DNA from 4 places in the Aliiglaciecola sp. LCG003 genome. Region 1 is predicted to be linked to each of the others. Evidence: predicted binding sites of a transcription regulator. Region 1 holds the regulator's gene; each other region holds the start of a gene.
What was found. Region 1 encodes sigma-54, which starts transcription at its own class of promoters, with help from an activator protein. Its sites were predicted from a motif close to GTTGGCACGNNNNTNGNNT; they were not measured.
Positions count from the first base shown of each region.

Region 2: the regulator sigma-54 is predicted to act here: its motif matches at 2,415-2,433, upstream of QR722_RS14105 (PEP-CTERM sorting domain-containing protein).
Region 3: the regulator sigma-54 is predicted to act here: its motif matches at 2,245-2,263, upstream of QR722_RS08415 (entericidin A/B family lipoprotein).
Region 4: the regulator sigma-54 is predicted to act here: its motif matches at 2,456-2,474, upstream of QR722_RS18965 (PEP-CTERM sorting domain-containing protein).

Region 1 covers NZ_CP128185.1:3,726,572-3,730,873, reverse strand. Annotated here, with positions in the region: gene QR722_RS16245 (HPr family phosphocarrier protein) at 1-110, opposite strand, end outside; gene rapZ (RNase adapter RapZ) at 128-973, opposite strand; gene ptsN (PTS IIA-like nitrogen regulatory protein PtsN) at 970-1,416, opposite strand; gene hpf (ribosome hibernation promoting factor) at 1,435-1,722, opposite strand; gene QR722_RS16225 (RNA polymerase factor sigma-54) at 1,749-3,224, opposite strand; gene lptB (LPS export ABC transporter ATP-binding protein) at 3,287-4,012, opposite strand; gene lptA (lipopolysaccharide transport periplasmic protein LptA) at 4,012-4,302, opposite strand, start outside.
Region 2 covers NZ_CP128185.1:3,223,140-3,227,441, forward strand. Annotated here, with positions in the region: gene QR722_RS14095 (PEP-CTERM/exosortase system-associated acyltransferase) at 1-163, shown strand, start outside; gene QR722_RS14100 (ThiF family adenylyltransferase) at 294-1,169, shown strand; gene QR722_RS14105 (PEP-CTERM sorting domain-containing protein) at 1,514-2,344, opposite strand; gene prsT (XrtA/PEP-CTERM system TPR-repeat protein PrsT) at 2,522-4,302, opposite strand, start outside.
Region 3 covers NZ_CP128185.1:1,955,127-1,959,428, forward strand. Annotated here, with positions in the region: gene QR722_RS08400 (BON domain-containing protein) at 1-547, shown strand, start outside; gene QR722_RS08405 (hypothetical protein) at 628-792, shown strand; gene QR722_RS08410 (GGDEF domain-containing response regulator) at 882-1,775, shown strand; gene QR722_RS08415 (entericidin A/B family lipoprotein) at 2,035-2,181, opposite strand; gene QR722_RS08420 (prolyl oligopeptidase family serine peptidase) at 2,578-4,302, shown strand, end outside.
Region 4 covers NZ_CP128185.1:4,329,065-4,333,366, forward strand. Annotated here, with positions in the region: gene QR722_RS18955 (metal-dependent hydrolase family protein) at 52-1,329, shown strand; gene QR722_RS18960 (class I SAM-dependent methyltransferase) at 1,513-2,283, shown strand; gene QR722_RS18965 (PEP-CTERM sorting domain-containing protein) at 2,555-3,271, shown strand; gene tusA (sulfurtransferase TusA) at 3,339-3,602, opposite strand; gene pyrE (orotate phosphoribosyltransferase) at 3,592-4,233, opposite strand; gene rph (ribonuclease PH) at 4,254-4,302, opposite strand, start outside.

The DNA.
Region 1 (4,302 bases):
GTGCTTTTTTTACCTTGTTGCAAGGTGACTTCGGCATCAAATTGGGTGGCGAGTTTAACCAGTTGAGTCGCTGCTCGGGCGTGAAGGCCGAGTTTGTTGACGATAACCATTTTCCTTTCACAACGGATCAACGGTTTAATTCTCGGTGACGGATCTGAACATCTGGATGGGACGCCCCAAAGGTCTTGGCTAAGGATTCGGCCACAAATACCGAACGATGTTGACCCCCAGTGCACCCGATAGCTACTGTCACATAACTGCGATTGTTACGTTCTAGGTGGGGCAGCCATGTGGAGATTAAGTTTTGGATTTGCCAAATAAATTTAGTCACTATAGGTTGAGAGCCAAGAAATATTTCAACCGCAGCATCAAGGCCCGTAAGATGTTTTAAATCCGGCTCCCAGTGTGGGTTGGGTAAGAAGCGGGCATCAAACACATAGTCGGCGTCTTTAGGGATCCCGTACTTAAAGCCAAATGATTCAAATACCAATACTAATCTTGAGCTCTTTTTACCTAAGATACGTTCACGAACTAATTCAGCTAGTTGATGTACCGATAATTTATCAGTATCCAGGTATAAATCGGCTCGCTCAGCGATAGGCGCTAATAGCTGTCCTTCGGCTTGAATTGCATCAGACAAAGATTTGTTCTGGCGTGAAAGAGGGTGCAGACGACGGGTTTCGCTGAATCGTTTTATCAGCATATCGTCGCTGGCATCTAGATAGACAATGGTCATATCCCAAGTGGAGGGTAAGTAGTCAAGTATCTCTACTAATTCCCCCGGGATCTTAGGTAAATTCCGTACATCGATACTGACTGCCACCTGATCGTATTCGTCCACCACTGTGTGAGTAAGGGTGGGTAGTAAGTTGACCGGAATATTATCAACACAGTAATAACCTAAATCTTCTAAGGCCCGCAGAGCGATAGACTTACCTGAGCCAGAACGGCCACTTATGATGATCAATTTCATCCAATGATTGCCTCATACAATTGCCCATCAGTCTCGCATTTTCGGAGTACTTTAAGGACTTCCTTATCACTGAGTCTAGTTGCTATGGTTGCCAAGGTTTGCAAATGCCCTTGGGCTTGTTCTTCAGGAACCAAAATGGCGAAGAAAATGTCAACCGGACAATTATCTATAGCATCAAAGGCTATAGCGGGTTTACAGGTTATTAATATGGCCAAAACCTTATCAATGCCTTGCAAACGGCCATGGGGTAACGCAATGCCATTACCAATTCCAGTGCTACCAAGTTTTTCACGACTTAACAGGCTCGTAAGTATATCGGTTTGATCAATGTCGGGCAGCTTTTGGGCTGCGAGTTGACTGATGATTTCTAATATACGCTTTTTGCTCGTCCCCTGAACTGCACAGCTTGTGCAGTCAGGAGTAAGTATGTCTCTAATTTCCATTAAGATTCAAATTTTAGGTTAATGGCGCTTAACTTTTTCCTTATGCTTGATCACCTGTCGATCAAGCTTGTCAATCAAACTATCAATAGCCGCATACATGTCGTTATGCTCAGAAGTGGCGAAAACTTCGCCTCCTGTCATGTGAACGGTTGCTTCGGCTTTTTGATTGAGTTTCTCGACATTTAGGATTACATGAACATTGTTTATATGGTCAAAATGTCGTTCTAACTTAGTAAATTTCGTGTCTACATAGTCTCGCAATGAATCTGTAATTTCTACATGATGGCCAGTAAGGTTAATTTGCATAAAGCGTCTTCCTTCTGTTGATGAGCCTACAGCAGGCTCTTGCGTTGATTAGACGGTGGGATCGAAAGAGACTCCCGATATTTTGCTATGGTCCGTCGGGCAACCTGTATACCTTGGTCAGCCAACAGTTGAGCAATTTTGCTATCGCTTAATGGTTTCGTCGTAATTTCAGACGCTACCAGCTTTTTAATCAGAGCGCGTATGGCGGTAGATGAACATTCTCCACCTGAGTCAGTCGCCACGTGGCTTGAGAAAAAGTATTTTAATTCAAAAATCCCACGGGGTGTATGCATATACTTTTGCGTAGTTACCCTTGAAATGGTTGATTCATGCATGTCGACCATTTCCGCGACGTCATTTAACACCATAGGTTTCATCATTTCCGGGCCGTGCTCGAAAAATCCAATTTGCTGTTGAACGATACAATTGGCCACTTTTAACAAGGTATCATTTCGGCTTTCAAGGCTTTTAATAAACCATTTGGCTTCTTGCATATGAGAACGGATAAATTGGCTGTCACTGGTATTTTTGGCACTACGGCTCATTGCTGCATATTGCTGATTCACGTTTAACTTGGGCAAGCTGTCTGGATTTAATTCGACTTGCCATCTGCCACTTTTTTTCATTACCGTTACATCAGGAATAACATATTCAGGCTCACCAATAAGTAATGCACTTCCAGGACGTGGATTCAATGTTTGCAACAAGCGCATGGCTTCCCGTAACTCTTCTTCTTTCAAACGCGTCTTACGCATAAGAGTACGATAATCTTTACTGCCGAGAAGTTCCGCATGCTCACCAATTAATAATTTAGCCTCAGCTAACCAAGGTGTGTCCGCTGAAAATTGATTGAGCTGAATCATTAGGCATTCTTGTGGGGAGCGAGAACCTGAGCCTATGGGATCAAACATTTGAATGCGCTTGAGTACGCATTCTACTTCGTCAAGCTCTACTTCATCATCATCGAGACTGGCTAACACCTCTTCGGTGCTCATGGTTAAATAGCCAGATTCATCAATTGAATCAATAATTGCGGTAGCGATGGCGATATCTAAATCGGAAAAATGAGTGAGGCGCATTTGCCACAACAAATGATCTTGGATGTTGTCTGTGGTTTCACCTTGAAATATTTGGTCATCATCACCACCACCACCGCTGATGGAAGCCGGAGCGGAAGACGCGCTAATGTAGTCATCCCAAGTACTATCAATGGGTAATTCGTCAGGTAAATCGTTTTTCTCTAATGCCTCATTTGTGTCCATAGTGTCGGCACTTGCAGAGATAATCTCGTCCGCTTCGTTACCATTATTTTCAGCTAATGCAGCGTCACCGCTAGGGCCATCAGAGCCTTCTTCTATCTCCAATAACGGATTAGACTCAAGCGCCTCTTGTATTTCCTGTTGGAGATCAAGGGTCGACAGTTGCAGCAATCGAATAGCCTGCTGAAGCTGCGGAGTCATTGTGAGTTGTTGGCTAAATTTTAACTGTAACGAGGGTTTCATTTATTTTTTAAGTTCTTACTCAGTTAGCCAGAAAGCTGTGGGTTAAATTCTTGATACCTTAACTATAGCTTGAATTGCTCACCAAGGTATACATCTCTCACTTGTTGATTATTTAATACTTCTTCTGCGGTGCCTGATGCGATCAGTTCACCATGACTTACTATATAGGCTTTTTCACAGACATCCAAAGTTTCCCGAACATTATGATCCGTTATTAACACCCCAATACCTCGCTCGCGCAAGTGTTGAATAATCTTTTTTATATCATTTACCGAAATAGGATCAACACCAGCAAAAGGTTCATCAAGCAGAATAAACTCGGGGGATGCAGCCAAGGCCCTGGCAATTTCAACTCGTCGTCTTTCGCCACCAGACAGGCTCATTCCTAAACTGTTTCGAATGTGGTTAATATTGAATTCATCTAACAAAGAATCGGCTTGTTCTTCTCGCTGTGTAGCGCTTAGCTCTTTGCGGGTTTGCAAAATAGCCATAATATTTTGATACACAGTAAGCTTGCGAAAGATGGACGACTCTTGAGGTAAATAACCTATACCTTCGCGGGCTCTGATATGCATGGGCTGAAAGGTCAGTTCTTTCTGATCAATCATGATCTCGCCTTTATCCAAGGGCACCAAGCCCACTATCATATAGAATGTAGTGGTTTTACCCGCGCCATTGGGACCCAACAAACCGACAATTTGTCCAGTGGACACCTCTAAGCTAACGTCGCGTACTACTTGTCTAGATTTGTACGCTTTGGCTAGATTGGTTGCTCTTAAGGTAGCCATTAAGGTTTTTTATCCTGTTCAAGTTGCTGCTCAGATTCTTTATCATCTGATTTTTTGCGTAAACTGTCCGGCTGAAAAATCGCGGTTACTCCACCTTCACCGTTGTCGCTGCTCTCTGCTACCAGTTGTTCCAGTTCCATATTAAAGATAATCGACTCACCCTTAACTAAACTACTATCCTGATTCAGCTCAGCATTTCCAGAAAGGGTTAGGGTTCTGCTACTGACTTCATATTTGATTTCATTCGCAGCGGCACTTATGGAGCCTCCATCATCAAGTTTCTGGGTATA
Region 2 (4,302 bases), 500 kb from region 1:
GCGTTTTGTAGGATTGCCCTTTGAGCAAATTGGACCTGTCATTGACTACCACGGCAAAAGAGCTCCCTACTACATCCAACCTAAACAAGTTGAGCAGAATTTAAAACAAGACTTTAAAGCCTTATTACAAAATATTGATATTGAATTACAACCCCAGATTTGAGGTATATCAGGTCGCTGAGCTCTTTTCTTATATGTGAATAGTATCGATGATAGCGATAATATGAGATCGCCAAGTGACAGATAGCCCCTATTGATTGGTTACTGCCCTAACAAACATAGAGAGACTAATAATGTTTGACTACAAAGAAGCATTTTCTAGAAACATTGGTTGGATGACTGATGAAGAGCAAGAAATTCTTCGCAACAGCAAAGTGGCTATTGGTGGTTTGGGAGGTGTCGGCGGTGATCACGCGATTGTTTGCGCCAGACTAGGTATTGGCAATTTCCATATTTCGGATATGGACCAATATGATTTAGTCAATTTTAATCGTCAGGCCGGTGCCTCCATGAAAACCCTTGGCTTAGAAAAATCTAAGGTAATGGAAGATATACTTGCCAATATCAACCCGGAATCTCGTGTAAAAAATTTCGACACCGGCATTAGTGATGAAAATTTAGAGGACTTTTTAGACGGTGTGGATCTATATATAGATAGCTTGGATATCTTTGCTATGGATATTAGACGAAAAGTGTTTCAACGTTGTTATGAGAAGAATATCCCTTGCGTCACCGCTGCTCCTATGGGAATGGGAACCGCAGTGCTAGTATTTATGCCTGGAAAAATGTCTTTTGAGCAGTATTTTTGTTTAGAAGGACTCAATGAAGAAGATAAGTTTTATCACTTAATTATGGGCTTATCGCCAGCAATGCTGCAACTAAGTTATCTAGTTGACAGAACGAAAGTCGACTTTTGGCATGGGAAAGTTCCATCGACCCCAATGGGAATTTCATTAGCGGCAGGCGTTCTAAATAGTAACGTATTGAAAATCCTGTTAAATCGTGGAGAAGTCCTGTGTGCCCCCCATGGATGGCATGTAGATGCTTACAAAAACAAATCCAAACGAACATGGCGTCCTTGGGGGAATAAAAACCCTATACAGAAGTACATCATGTTTCCCATGGTTAAAAAGGCCATAGGCAAGCCCAAACCAGCGGATATTAGCTAAAATAATAATAGCTTACGAACGGCCCCAAAGCGCTGTTGTGGAGCTAAAGCATGAAACTAAACATTATGTGCTTCTAATCATTGTTTAATTCACACACTTGACTCTAGCGGCTAGGTTTAACATTTGATGTGTTATCTTAGCTGCCAATCTATCCTCTCGATCCTAGCCTACTTTGTTCTTAAATGATTGTTTTTCTTCAGGCTTCTTACAGCGTCTCTTAACCCGGTTCATTTTAACTTGTTTAAAAATAGGGCCTATAATGGATAGAAGTATTGGCTAAGCTACTTTGAGCGGAAAATAAAAAACCCGGCATAAGCCGGGTTTTTTAACACTTTTAAAGTATCTTAGTTTTTACGTCTGCGACCTGCGCCAGCCAAACCTAAAAGACCAAGACCTAATACCGCCAAGCTTGAAGGCTCAGGGATTTGGAAAGATAATGAACCGTCGTGGTTACCAGCCAATGTGAAGGTACCATCGTTATTATCAATAACTGTCACGAAACGCGGATCAGTGTTGAAGTCAACAAAACCGAAACCGTCAATTTCTTGATCAACCAAATCAGCTGCAGAACCTTTATCGAAGTTCAATACGTCACCAGCTGCAATACCGTTTACCATACCAGCACCAACTGAAGAAATCATAGTTCTAAGCGAAGGACCACCTAAGCTCTGTGTCACACTCAAGAAATCAAGAGTGAACAATTCTACAAACTCGCTAGTGTTAGCAAAGCCTGGCGTGAAATAATAGAAAGTGATTTCACCAGTATTATAATCTGTCGCTAAGCCAGGGCCTAAGGTACCAGATAGTTCGAATTGGAAGGTTAAACCCCAGTTACCGAAACCATTGTGGCTTTCAGTACCGAATTGATTTGGTAAAAACCCAGCAACGGCATTGTTAGCGATATTAGCGCCAGCAGCAGGGCCACTGATGAATCCACCTGTAGTAGTGATAGCATCACCCGCAGTTGGACCATTCATATCAGCATCAGTTACCAATGTTGAAGACGAATAGTTATAAGACATTTGCTCTAACCAACCAGTAGTTGTTGCACCAGCAGCTTGATTTTTCAGGTTATCACCGAAATCAGCACCTGCATCAATGTAAAATGCATCAGCCATGGCTACCGAAGAACCAGTTGCTAAAATCATCCCTGCTATTAAAGACTTGTAATTCATATTTATTCTCCAGCGAGTAAGTTAAAGTTGTTAAAGCTATTTTGCATGTCTAGCTTTCCATGATTGTATAAAGCATATTACGGGCCAACTTTTAACTCACTGTTTTTACGTTGTTTTTTATTTATGACTGTTGGGGAGTGTTAAAAATGCTGACACTTTAATTACCCCCAAGTGCTATTATTGATTCGCTTTTTGAGCCGCTTCGTAATGTATTCGATAGTCCTGGTTACTTGGCTGCAAATCAAATGCTTTTTTACTAACTTCTAATGCTCTTTTCAGATCACCATTTTTCAATAATGCGACACCTAGAGTATCCAGCATCATAGGGTTTTCAGGTCGCAGCGCTACCGCTTTTTCTGCATAATCCACCGCTTTAACTGTCTCCCCTGTTTGCCCGTACAGCCAGCCTAAATTGTTTAGTACAATTATATTTTCCGGTAAATACTCAACTAAGAATACATAGTGTTCAATTGCTTTTTCAGGGAATTCCTGCATATACATTTCGGCTAATCTTGCTCTTGTATTAAGATCTAATTTCCGAACTTGTAAATGCTTCTCTAATAGATCAGTTGCGCCTTGTGGCTCATTTAATTGCTTCTTGACTTCAGCCATATAAAGAACGAACCGCCCATCACCGCTTTCATCATAGTAAGCCTGCAGCAGAGGAAGCGCTTTAGAGAATTTTTTCTCTGCATAATAAATCTGTCCCTGTAAGCCTTTAACCATGTTGCTTGACTTAACATGGGCAGGAAGATTATTTAATAACCGCTGAGCCACTGATACATTGCCATTGATCAAACTATAATGAACTTCCATCACCTTAAACTCAGCATCATTTTGATGAAAATTCTGCGCCCGTTTAACCGTATCCAGCGCGCCAACTAAATCTCTAATACCATCATAAATAACGATAGCCGCCAGCCAAGGCTCTCTGCGCATGGGTTCCAACTGTTGCCATTTCAAATACACGTTTAATGCATCCGATGGATTATTTAAAGCTAACAGGCTGTCTGCTTGTGCTTTCCAGTAAAATACCGGTAAATCAGGTTGGGCTTTAACAGTAGTTAGAACATCGAGCACTTGTTGAGGTTTAGACTGCAAAACTAGCGCACGAGCATAATTCAGCTTCTTCTCTAAGTCATTAGGATCCTTTTCATGGATAGCCTTTATCAGACTCAGAGCATCTTTTGTTTGTGAGGAACCTTGCGCTTGAGCCGCCACTAAATACTCAAATGATGCTTGCAAATATTCTGGATTTTCCTTAGCTGCTCGTTCAAGTAATACTAAGGCATCTTTATTGTTACCCTGTTCTTCAGCTTCCTTCGCTAAAAACTTAAGAGAGGTCGGATTATTCGGCGCAACATCCAAAGCCCGCTTGTGTGTCAGCTTGGCAAGTTCAAGCTGACCGGAAACTGTATATATCTCTGCAAGTAAATTAAACGCGGTGATATTATCTGGCTGTTCCGAGATCCATTGCTTGGCGACCTCTGCAGCGCTATCAAAGTTTTTTTGTACAACATATGACTGAGCCAAAGCGAGTCGTGCTTGCATCGCCTCAGGATCTTCGGCTATCGCTTCTTCAAGATCCTGATAGCCAGTTCTATCATTCAACGACAGTTTTAGCATTCCCAAGCGGGTTTTTTCTTGAGAACTACTTGGTTCAACCTTTTTTGCTAACTCAAGCATTTTTTTAGCTTGCTGTCTATTACCCTTATTAACCAAGTCAAATCCGGCCTGAGTAAATAGCCTAGCATCAGAAAGATCGAAGCCTCCAAGGTTACTCAGGGTTTGAGCTGCATCTGTGCTGTAGCCCAAACGTAACTGTATTTCAGCAAACAAGCGTTTACCGGGATGATCTGTAGGTAATAAATTCTGGATGGAAGCTAAATGACTGTGGGCTTGCTCAAGTTTATTTTGCTGATAAGCAGCGACTCCAGCGATTAAGCGGACCCGAGGTG
Region 3 (4,302 bases), 1.8 Mb from region 1:
AAAATCAATTAGCTCGATTTTAGTCGCTGCGGCCCTAACTGTCTCTTCAACATCTGTATTAGCCGAAAATAGTTGGAAAGATACTGCCAATGATGCGTGGATTGATGGAAAAGCTGAAACCACATTGTTATTAAATGGTAATCTGGACTCATTTGATATCAACACTGACGTCAAAAACGGTAAAGTTACCCTCACAGGTAAAGTCGATAGCGAAGTAGACAAAGCATTAGCCGAAGAACTGATTGCTAATCTTGATGGTGTAAAGAGTGTTGATAACATGCTAACGGTTGTTAACGAAGACAGAGAAGAAGACAGCTCTGCCATGCAAACGTTAAAAGACACCAAAATAGAAACTGTGGTCAAAACCAAGCTTTTATTCGAGTCTGAGGTCCGTGGTCGTACCATAGAAGTTGAAGTGAAAAATGGTGCAGTTACGCTAACAGGTAATGTAGATTCTGACGCTGCCAAAGACCTAGCCGGTGCAATTGCTAAAAATACCAATGACGTTAAAAACGTGGTGAATAAACTTAAAGTGTCAAACAGCTAGGGATTTGTTCCTGAAGTTATAGTGGTAATAACGGTGCCTTTTAGGAGGCACCATTATTTATTTATTAGAAGGGACCAGCCATGAAATTTAAGCGAACCGCTACGCAGAAAAACGAGTTCAGTACGGATAAAATTAAACATTTTAATTGGTTTGATAAAATCAATAATGCCGCTACAGAAGTGAATCAGCATATTTCCCAGCCATTCGCTAAGCTTGATAACAAGAAACAAAAGTACAGCCACTGACAGAAGTGAACAACGTGATGATCAATAATATGTCCGTTCCACAAAAACCTGTTATAGCCCATCCCCTTGGTAAATCGGGGCAATTAACTATGTGTCTCTTATTTGTAAGTAGTTGTCCAGAAAAAACCGATATGGTTAACAATCTGTTCAGCCAAGAGTTCAAGGTGATTGGTTGTTCAAGTGGAAGATCCGCTCTCAAAGCTGCTCTCAAGGATGATATTGACGTTATCCTAATTGATGCTAATGTGAATGATATGACTGCTTTGGAGATGTGCAAGTTTATTCAGCGTAATCCCCTGACTCAAAACATCCCCTTTTTAGTGATGTCACACAATCCCACTATAGTAGAAGAAGAAACCGCACTTTTGCTTGGTGCCGCAGACTATTTTCCATCTGATGTGACACCATTGATTTTATTTAGCCGTGTCAAAACTCACATGGATTTGATTCACAAACATCGAGAGTTAGAATTGATTTCTAGCACAGACGGTTTGACTGGCTTGGCCAATCGAACTCAATTTGATACGACAATGCGAAGAGAGTGGCATTCAGCGCTTCGCGGCGGTTATCCTATTGCCGTTATTATGGTAGATATCGACGAATTCAAGCTCTACAATGATACCTTTGGCCATTTACAAGGTGATGAATGTTTAAGAAAAGTAGCCCTAGCAGTGGAGCTATCTAAACGCAGAGATGAAGATCTTGCTTGCCGCTTCGGAGGCGAAGAATTCATTCTTATATTGCCTTTCACTGATATAGATGGTGCCCGCCAAGTTGCTTCTACACTACTACAGAATGTTACAGAGCTATATTTAGTTCAGGCAAAGAAGGCACAACATCCTGCTGTCTCAGTCAGTGCTGGCATTGCAGTGCATACACCTTCTATGAATGATCAATATGAAATGACGCCAGAGGACTTGATTGAAAAAGCCGACGCCAGTTTATATAAGGCTAAAAACAATGGTAGAAATCGTTGGTGTTAAGGTTTAGGCCATTGCGGTAAGCCTTCTTAACATCCTTCTTTTTAGAGATCCCAAGCAGCACTAATTTAATTTGATACCGACCAATATCTTCTCATCAAAGCGTCAATCTTCTTAACCATGGGCGCTATTAAGGATGAATTGGCGTTCACAAAACATGTAATGAATGGCTTAAGAGCAGAGCTCAGCGGGCGTGAAATGGCCAAAGTAGCGGGTTTATACTTTGGCTATAAGGGGGGGCGCTTGAATGAGTTTTTTGATTCTACTCACCATCCGCAGCGTCTTGTACAGCTTCTCCTGCACTTTCAACATCTTTACCTACGCCCTCTATAGTGGCACAGGCACCTAGTGAAGCGGTTACAATTGCAATGATAAATAAATTTTTTAACTTTTTGAATTTAATGTCCATAAGATTATCCTTTTAAATATTAGTCTTTGGTTAAACAATGATATTGCGAATGTTAGTTTCACCAAGCTAATACCGTGCCAATACTCAAGCTATTGATTTTTATGGTTTTTATCTGGTTGCTTTAATGTTGATATTGAACTAACAACCATTTTTTACTGAAGGTTTGTAGTTTTTACACAGCAGTTCGCAGTCAAATCTTTCAAAGGGCGAAGTAGCGAAGCTAGAAATCTTGATATTCAAGTGTATGATTGGCCTGTTTGAGCCTAAATGATTAATATTATTGATAAGAAAAACAATATGAGTGATCCGACTCACTCATATCAGGGCACAAAAATTCAACCTGGTTTACCTGACCTGTGGTTTATCTACCAGCACAGATGCCTTAGAAGGACGGATATGAGAAGTACACTTTTAATTAGTAGTTTTGTTTTATTGGTGCTGGGCTGTGCTCAGCAAAATGAGCCCGCATCAAGTCAACTCGCGACCCAAGTTGGTCAAGCGAGTAGTTACCCTGTCACCCGCCAAGATGGCACTATAGATGATTACTTTGGCCAAAAAGTAGCCGACCCTTATCGTTGGTTGGAAGATGACATGAGTGAGGAAACCGCTCAATGGGTAAAGGATCAAAATCTGGCTACACTGAATTACTTGCAACAAATACCGTCGCGTCAAATCTTAAAGGAACGACTCACCACACTGTTCAATTACCAAAAAGTCGGTGCGCCATTCAAAGAAGGCCAATACACTTATTTCTATCAAAATGATGGTTTGCAGAACCAGTACGTTCTATATCGTCAACAGCAAGAGGGTGAAGCTGAGGTATTCCTCGACCCAAATAAGTTCAGTGATGATGGTACGACCTCGATGTCTTCTATAGAATTCAGTGAAGATGGCACTCTCGCGACTTACTTAATTTCTGAAGGTGGAAGTGATTGGCGAACCGCAGTTACTATCGATACTGAAAGCAAGCAGGAAGTTACTCCCCGATTAAACAACATCAAATTCAGTGGCATTGCCTGGAAGGGGAACCAAGGTTTTTTCTATTCTAGTTATGATAAACCCCAAGGTAGTGAATTATCGGCCAAAACTGATCAACATAAATTGTACTACCACCAGATTGGCACCACCCAATCTGACGATAAAGTCATTTTCGGTGCTATCCCAGAACAAAAGCACCGATATGTTGGCGGGCAAGTCACCCGTGACGCTAAATACTTATTGATTAGAGCGACGAATATTACCTCTGGAAACAAGCTGTATCTGATGCCACTCAACCGCAATGAGAGTGTTTTGGTCCCTATTACTACCGATGGGAAATCAGACACTTATTTGCTCGATAGTGTAGGTGATGAATTGTTATTGGTTACCAATCTCAATGCTCCCAACAAGCGTATTGTTAAAGTAAAGGCGAGCCAGCCCTCTGTTAGAAATTGGCACGACCTTATTGCCGAAACAGACGATGTGTTAGCCCCAAGTACAGCGGGTGGATTTATTTATGCTCATTACATGGTGGATGCGATCTCCCTCGTTAAGCAATTTGATATGCAAGGTAACTTAGTTAGACAGATTACTTTGCCAGGCGTTGGCACCGCGAGTGGCTTCGATGGGAAGCGTGAACAAACCGAGATTTTCTTTAATTTCCAAAATTATAAAACACCTTACGCTATCTATAAATTGGATGTTGCTAGCGGCCAGTCAATTTTATACCGCAAGCCAGATATCAATTTCGACAGTGATCTTTATGAGTCTAAACAGGTGTTTTATGCATCGAAAGATGGCACCCAAATTCCGATGATTTTGACCTATAAAAAAGGGCTTGAACTGAACGGTACTAATCCGACTATTTTGTATGGTTATGGTGGATTTAATATTAATATTACGCCTAAATTCAGCTCATCTACTGCGGCTTGGTTAGAACAGGGAGGGGTTTATGCAGTGGCCAATCTGCGTGGTGGTGGCGAGTACGGAAAGAAGTGGCACAACGCCGGCATCAAAATGCAAAAGCAAAATGTGTTTGATGATTTTATCGCTGCTGCTGAATTTTTGATTGAACAGCAATACACATCCCCTGACTATTTGGCGATTAGAGGAGGTTCGAACGGTGGATTGCTGGTGGGCGCC
Region 4 (4,302 bases), 600 kb from region 1:
GAAGAGACCAACACTATGCCACTACAACAAACCAACCTTTGTAAAACTTATATGATGGCGCTCATTGTCGGCTCAATTTTATTGAGTACATCGGTGCAAGCAGCCACATATATTCATGCAGGTACACTCATCAGTGCGGCATCCGATAAGGTACAAAATAACGTCACCGTTATCGTTGAAGACAACAGTATTCGTTCTATTCAATCCGGCTTTATTGCAGTTGGCCCAAATGACACCTTAATCGATTTATCCGACTACACCCTGATGCCCGGTTTAATGGATATGCATACCCACTTAACCTTTGAGCACTCAGGACCGGCCTCATATATGGAGCGTTTTGTATTAAACGAAGCTGATTTCACCATTCAGGCTGTGGGTTTCGCCGAGAAAACCCTGCAAGCTGGCTTTACCACTGTTAGAAACTTAGGCGATGCATATAACGAGACCGTGGCCTTGCGTAACGCCATCAACAAAGGGATGATTGACGGTCCCCGCGTATTCACCGCCGCAAAAGCGATTGCCACTACTGGTGGGCATGCTGATCCAACCAACGGACAGGCAAAAGTCATCACCACTGATCCAGGCCCGATAGAGGGCGTAGTCAATGGCGTTGCTGAGGCCCGTAAAGCCGTTCGTCAGCGCTACAAAGATGGCGCTGATTTAATCAAAATCACTGCCACGGGCGGAGTACTCTCAGTTGCTAAAAGCGGCCAAAATCCACAGTTTATGCAAGACGAACTTCAAGCGATTGTCGAAACCGCAAAAGACTACGGCATGACCATCGCGGTTCACGCCCACGGCAAAGAGGGCATGCGTCGTGCCATTGTTGCGGGTGTTACCTCCATAGAGCACGGCACATACATGGATAAAGAAATCTTCAAATTAATGAAAGAAAATGGTACCTACTATGTGCCCACCATCATGGCTGGTAACTGGGTAGCAGAAAAAGCCAAAATTGATGGTTTCTTCCCAGATGTTGTCCGCCCCAAGGCAGCAGAGATAGGCCCGAAAATAATGAATACCTTTTCTGCCGCTTATAAGTCAGGGGTCAATATCGCTTTTGGTACTGACTCTGGTGTGTCGGCACATGGTGATAACGGACTAGAATTTGTCCTGATGGTGGAAGGGGGTATGAAACCCATCGAAGCGATACGCAGCGCTACCTATCACGGCGCAGTTCTACTCAATGAACTCGACCGTCTTGGCACCATTGAACAAGGTAAGTTGGCAGATATGGTGGCTGTGAAAGGCGATCCTCTTACTAATATTGCAGAAATGCAAGATATCGATTTTGTCATGAAAGACGGCAAGGTCTACCTGTATAAATAGGCCTAACCCCACTTTATGCTAATTAGGAAAGTAACTGAGCAAAGCCTACAGCAAAGAAGCACGTAGGTAACTGATAATGTCACCAATATAAGCTGTTAGGGTGTGAACAATAATAGCTTTTATCCGGCCTTTGATCCGGAAGCCCACTAAGGTCGTTTAAGTATAAAAAACAGGGAAATGAACATGAAATTACGTAATACCACAATTACCTTAATAACGGCTATGGGTTTAACCCTTAGCAGCGCATCGGCTTTCGCCGAGCATCACAGTATCGCGGATAAAGTTAAACAGGCAATGCAAAGCGACATTCGGACCGATGCTGAAAAAGAGCGGGATGATAATCGCTTACCGGCTCAAACCTTAGAATTTTTTGGTTTGCAGGAAGACATGCGCATTTTAGAACTGATCCCAGGTGGTGGTTGGTATACTAAAATTCTAGCCCCACTGGTTGCCGAAAAAGGTCAATATTATGCAGCTATGGGAACGAGTGGCATAAAGGAACGACTAACCAATACTGCTGGCTTTGAGAAAATTCAGATCGTTGCCGAAGATGCAAAATTATGGCGTGAAGAAGGGGACAGATTTTATTCTCTCGATTTAAATGGGTTCGGTGTAAACAATATAGACATAGTGTTCACCTTTAGAAATTATCACAATTTCAATGCCCAAGGCCGAGCAGCAATGAATAAAGCCGCCTTTGAAGCGCTCAAGCCCGGCGGAATTTATGCGGTTGTGGACCACACTGCAAGACATATGGAGCCGATGAACGGTGCGAATCGTCGCCGCGTCGATCCGGTATTAGCCATCAAAGAAATCCAAGCGGCTGGTTTTGAGTTTGTTGATTACTCAGACATACACTACCGTCAAGATGATGAATTAGAATATGAAGTAGGCGCCAAGTCAGTGACCGGCAACACCGATCGTTGGACCATGAAGTTTCGCAAACCTAACTAGCCAATTCCTTGCTAGTCTAGATATTTAAATTTTATTGAGCAGGGCTGTCGGTCATCTTCACGGCCCTGACTCATTTAGCTCAAAAAATATGCAGCCAGTGTCGAGCTTTTTAACATCATACTTCCCATAGCGCAAAAAAATGAGTTAACCCACTGATATATAGCCATTAAAATATGGCCTGATATTTGCTTTGTCAGTGTATGAAAAAAAATTATCTCCGCCTCAACCACCTCTAATTTTTCTTGTATCAGTTAATTGTTAAGGAAGTAAAATGAAAATCAAGTCAATCAAAACATTGTTAGCGGGTCTACTCGTCTCTTCTGTGTTGTGCTCAGGTATAGCTAATGCCACCGTAATCACAGGATCCTTTACAGGTACAGATGCAGGCGAAGGACTAGATTTTCAAGGCCTGTTTGACTATGCAGTAAACGTACGTGGTCCTGGTGGCATAACTATTGGTGATGCCAACTTTACCGATGATAATGCTGCTGGTGTGTCAATTTTTGCAGCAAATAACATACTCAATTGGCACAATGCTAGTTATGGCGCATCTGCCGATGATGACGGTCTTGAAACAGTGATGCGTTCTATTCGTTGGAGTAACGCCGGAACTGATGTTGTCCGAGTCGACCTTGCGAATCTAGTGATTGGAAACGACTATTCACTGCAGTTATTATTTGCTGAAAACTGCTGTAGTCGTGGTTTTGATGTTTCTGTTGAAGGTCAACAAATCGTAGATGACTTTGCTCCTTCGGTTCAACAAGGTGGCATTGGGGTTAACTCTGTTGGCGCATTTGTACGTTTTGACTTCACAGCAACAGATGAAACCTTGAATATTGCAATGGGTGGCAGCGCAGCGGGCTTTCCTGACAATAATCCAATCATCAATGGCTTAACTTTGGAAAATACCACTCAAGTACCAGAGCCAACCTCTCTTGCCATTTTAGGTCTAGGGTTATTAGGACTTGGTTTACGCAAACGTCGTTAATCTAGTCAGCGTTTAATTTCCACAAAAAAAGCCGCTTTCGCGGCTTTTTTATTGGTCGTCAATAAAACTACAAACCTTTTCGAATCAAATATTTGTATGGGCTAGCGTCAGTGTAAGCCTTCACTAACGTATGATTCATAAAACGACAAAAGCTAGGAATATCGCGAGTGGTAGAATGGTCATCAGCAATAATACTTAGCGTTTGCCCGTCATCCATTCTGCGGATTTGCAAACGTACCATCATCACAGGCTCTGGACAGCGTAAACCCAAAGCGTCCAAATGTTGATCGGCTTGGGCGAACTCGTCTAATCCCTCGTTACTAGATCCCATAATCCTGCCGGTATTGTTCAATATTGGCCAAGTGGGCTTTCATTTCCGGTTTATCTTGTAGATATTCGACTAAATCGGACAAGCTAATAATCGAGATCACTTGGGTATTAAAATCCCGTTCAACTTCTTGAATCGCAGAAAGTTCGGCTTTGCCTTTTTCTTGGCGATCCAGTGCAATCAACACTCCGGCCAAAGTCGCGCCATGGGCATCAATCAACTGCATTGATTCACGAATAGCCGTACCAGCAGTAATCACGTCATCCACCAGCATGATCCTGCCTTTAAGTGGACTGCCAACCAAAGTGCCGCCTTCACCATGGGTTTTAGCTTCTTTGCGATTAAAACAATAAGGCGTGTCGACATCATGTTTGTCAGCAAGGGCAACCGCGGTGGTGGTAGCAATGGGAATGCCTTTATAAGCAGGGCCAAACAACACATCAAATTCTATCTTTGAGGTGATCAATGCTTGAGCATAAAACTGGCCCAATTTAGCTAAATCACCGCCAGTATTAAACAAGCCAGCATTGAAGAAGTACGGACTGTTACGGCCAGACTTTAACGTGAATTGGCCAAACTTAAGGACCTCACGTTGCAAGGCAAACTCAATAAAAGCTTTTTGATAATCTTGCATAACCAGACTCTCAAGTTGAATTAATTTAACGCGCTTTTTTGAATATCGAACAGCTCACGTAAACCGTGT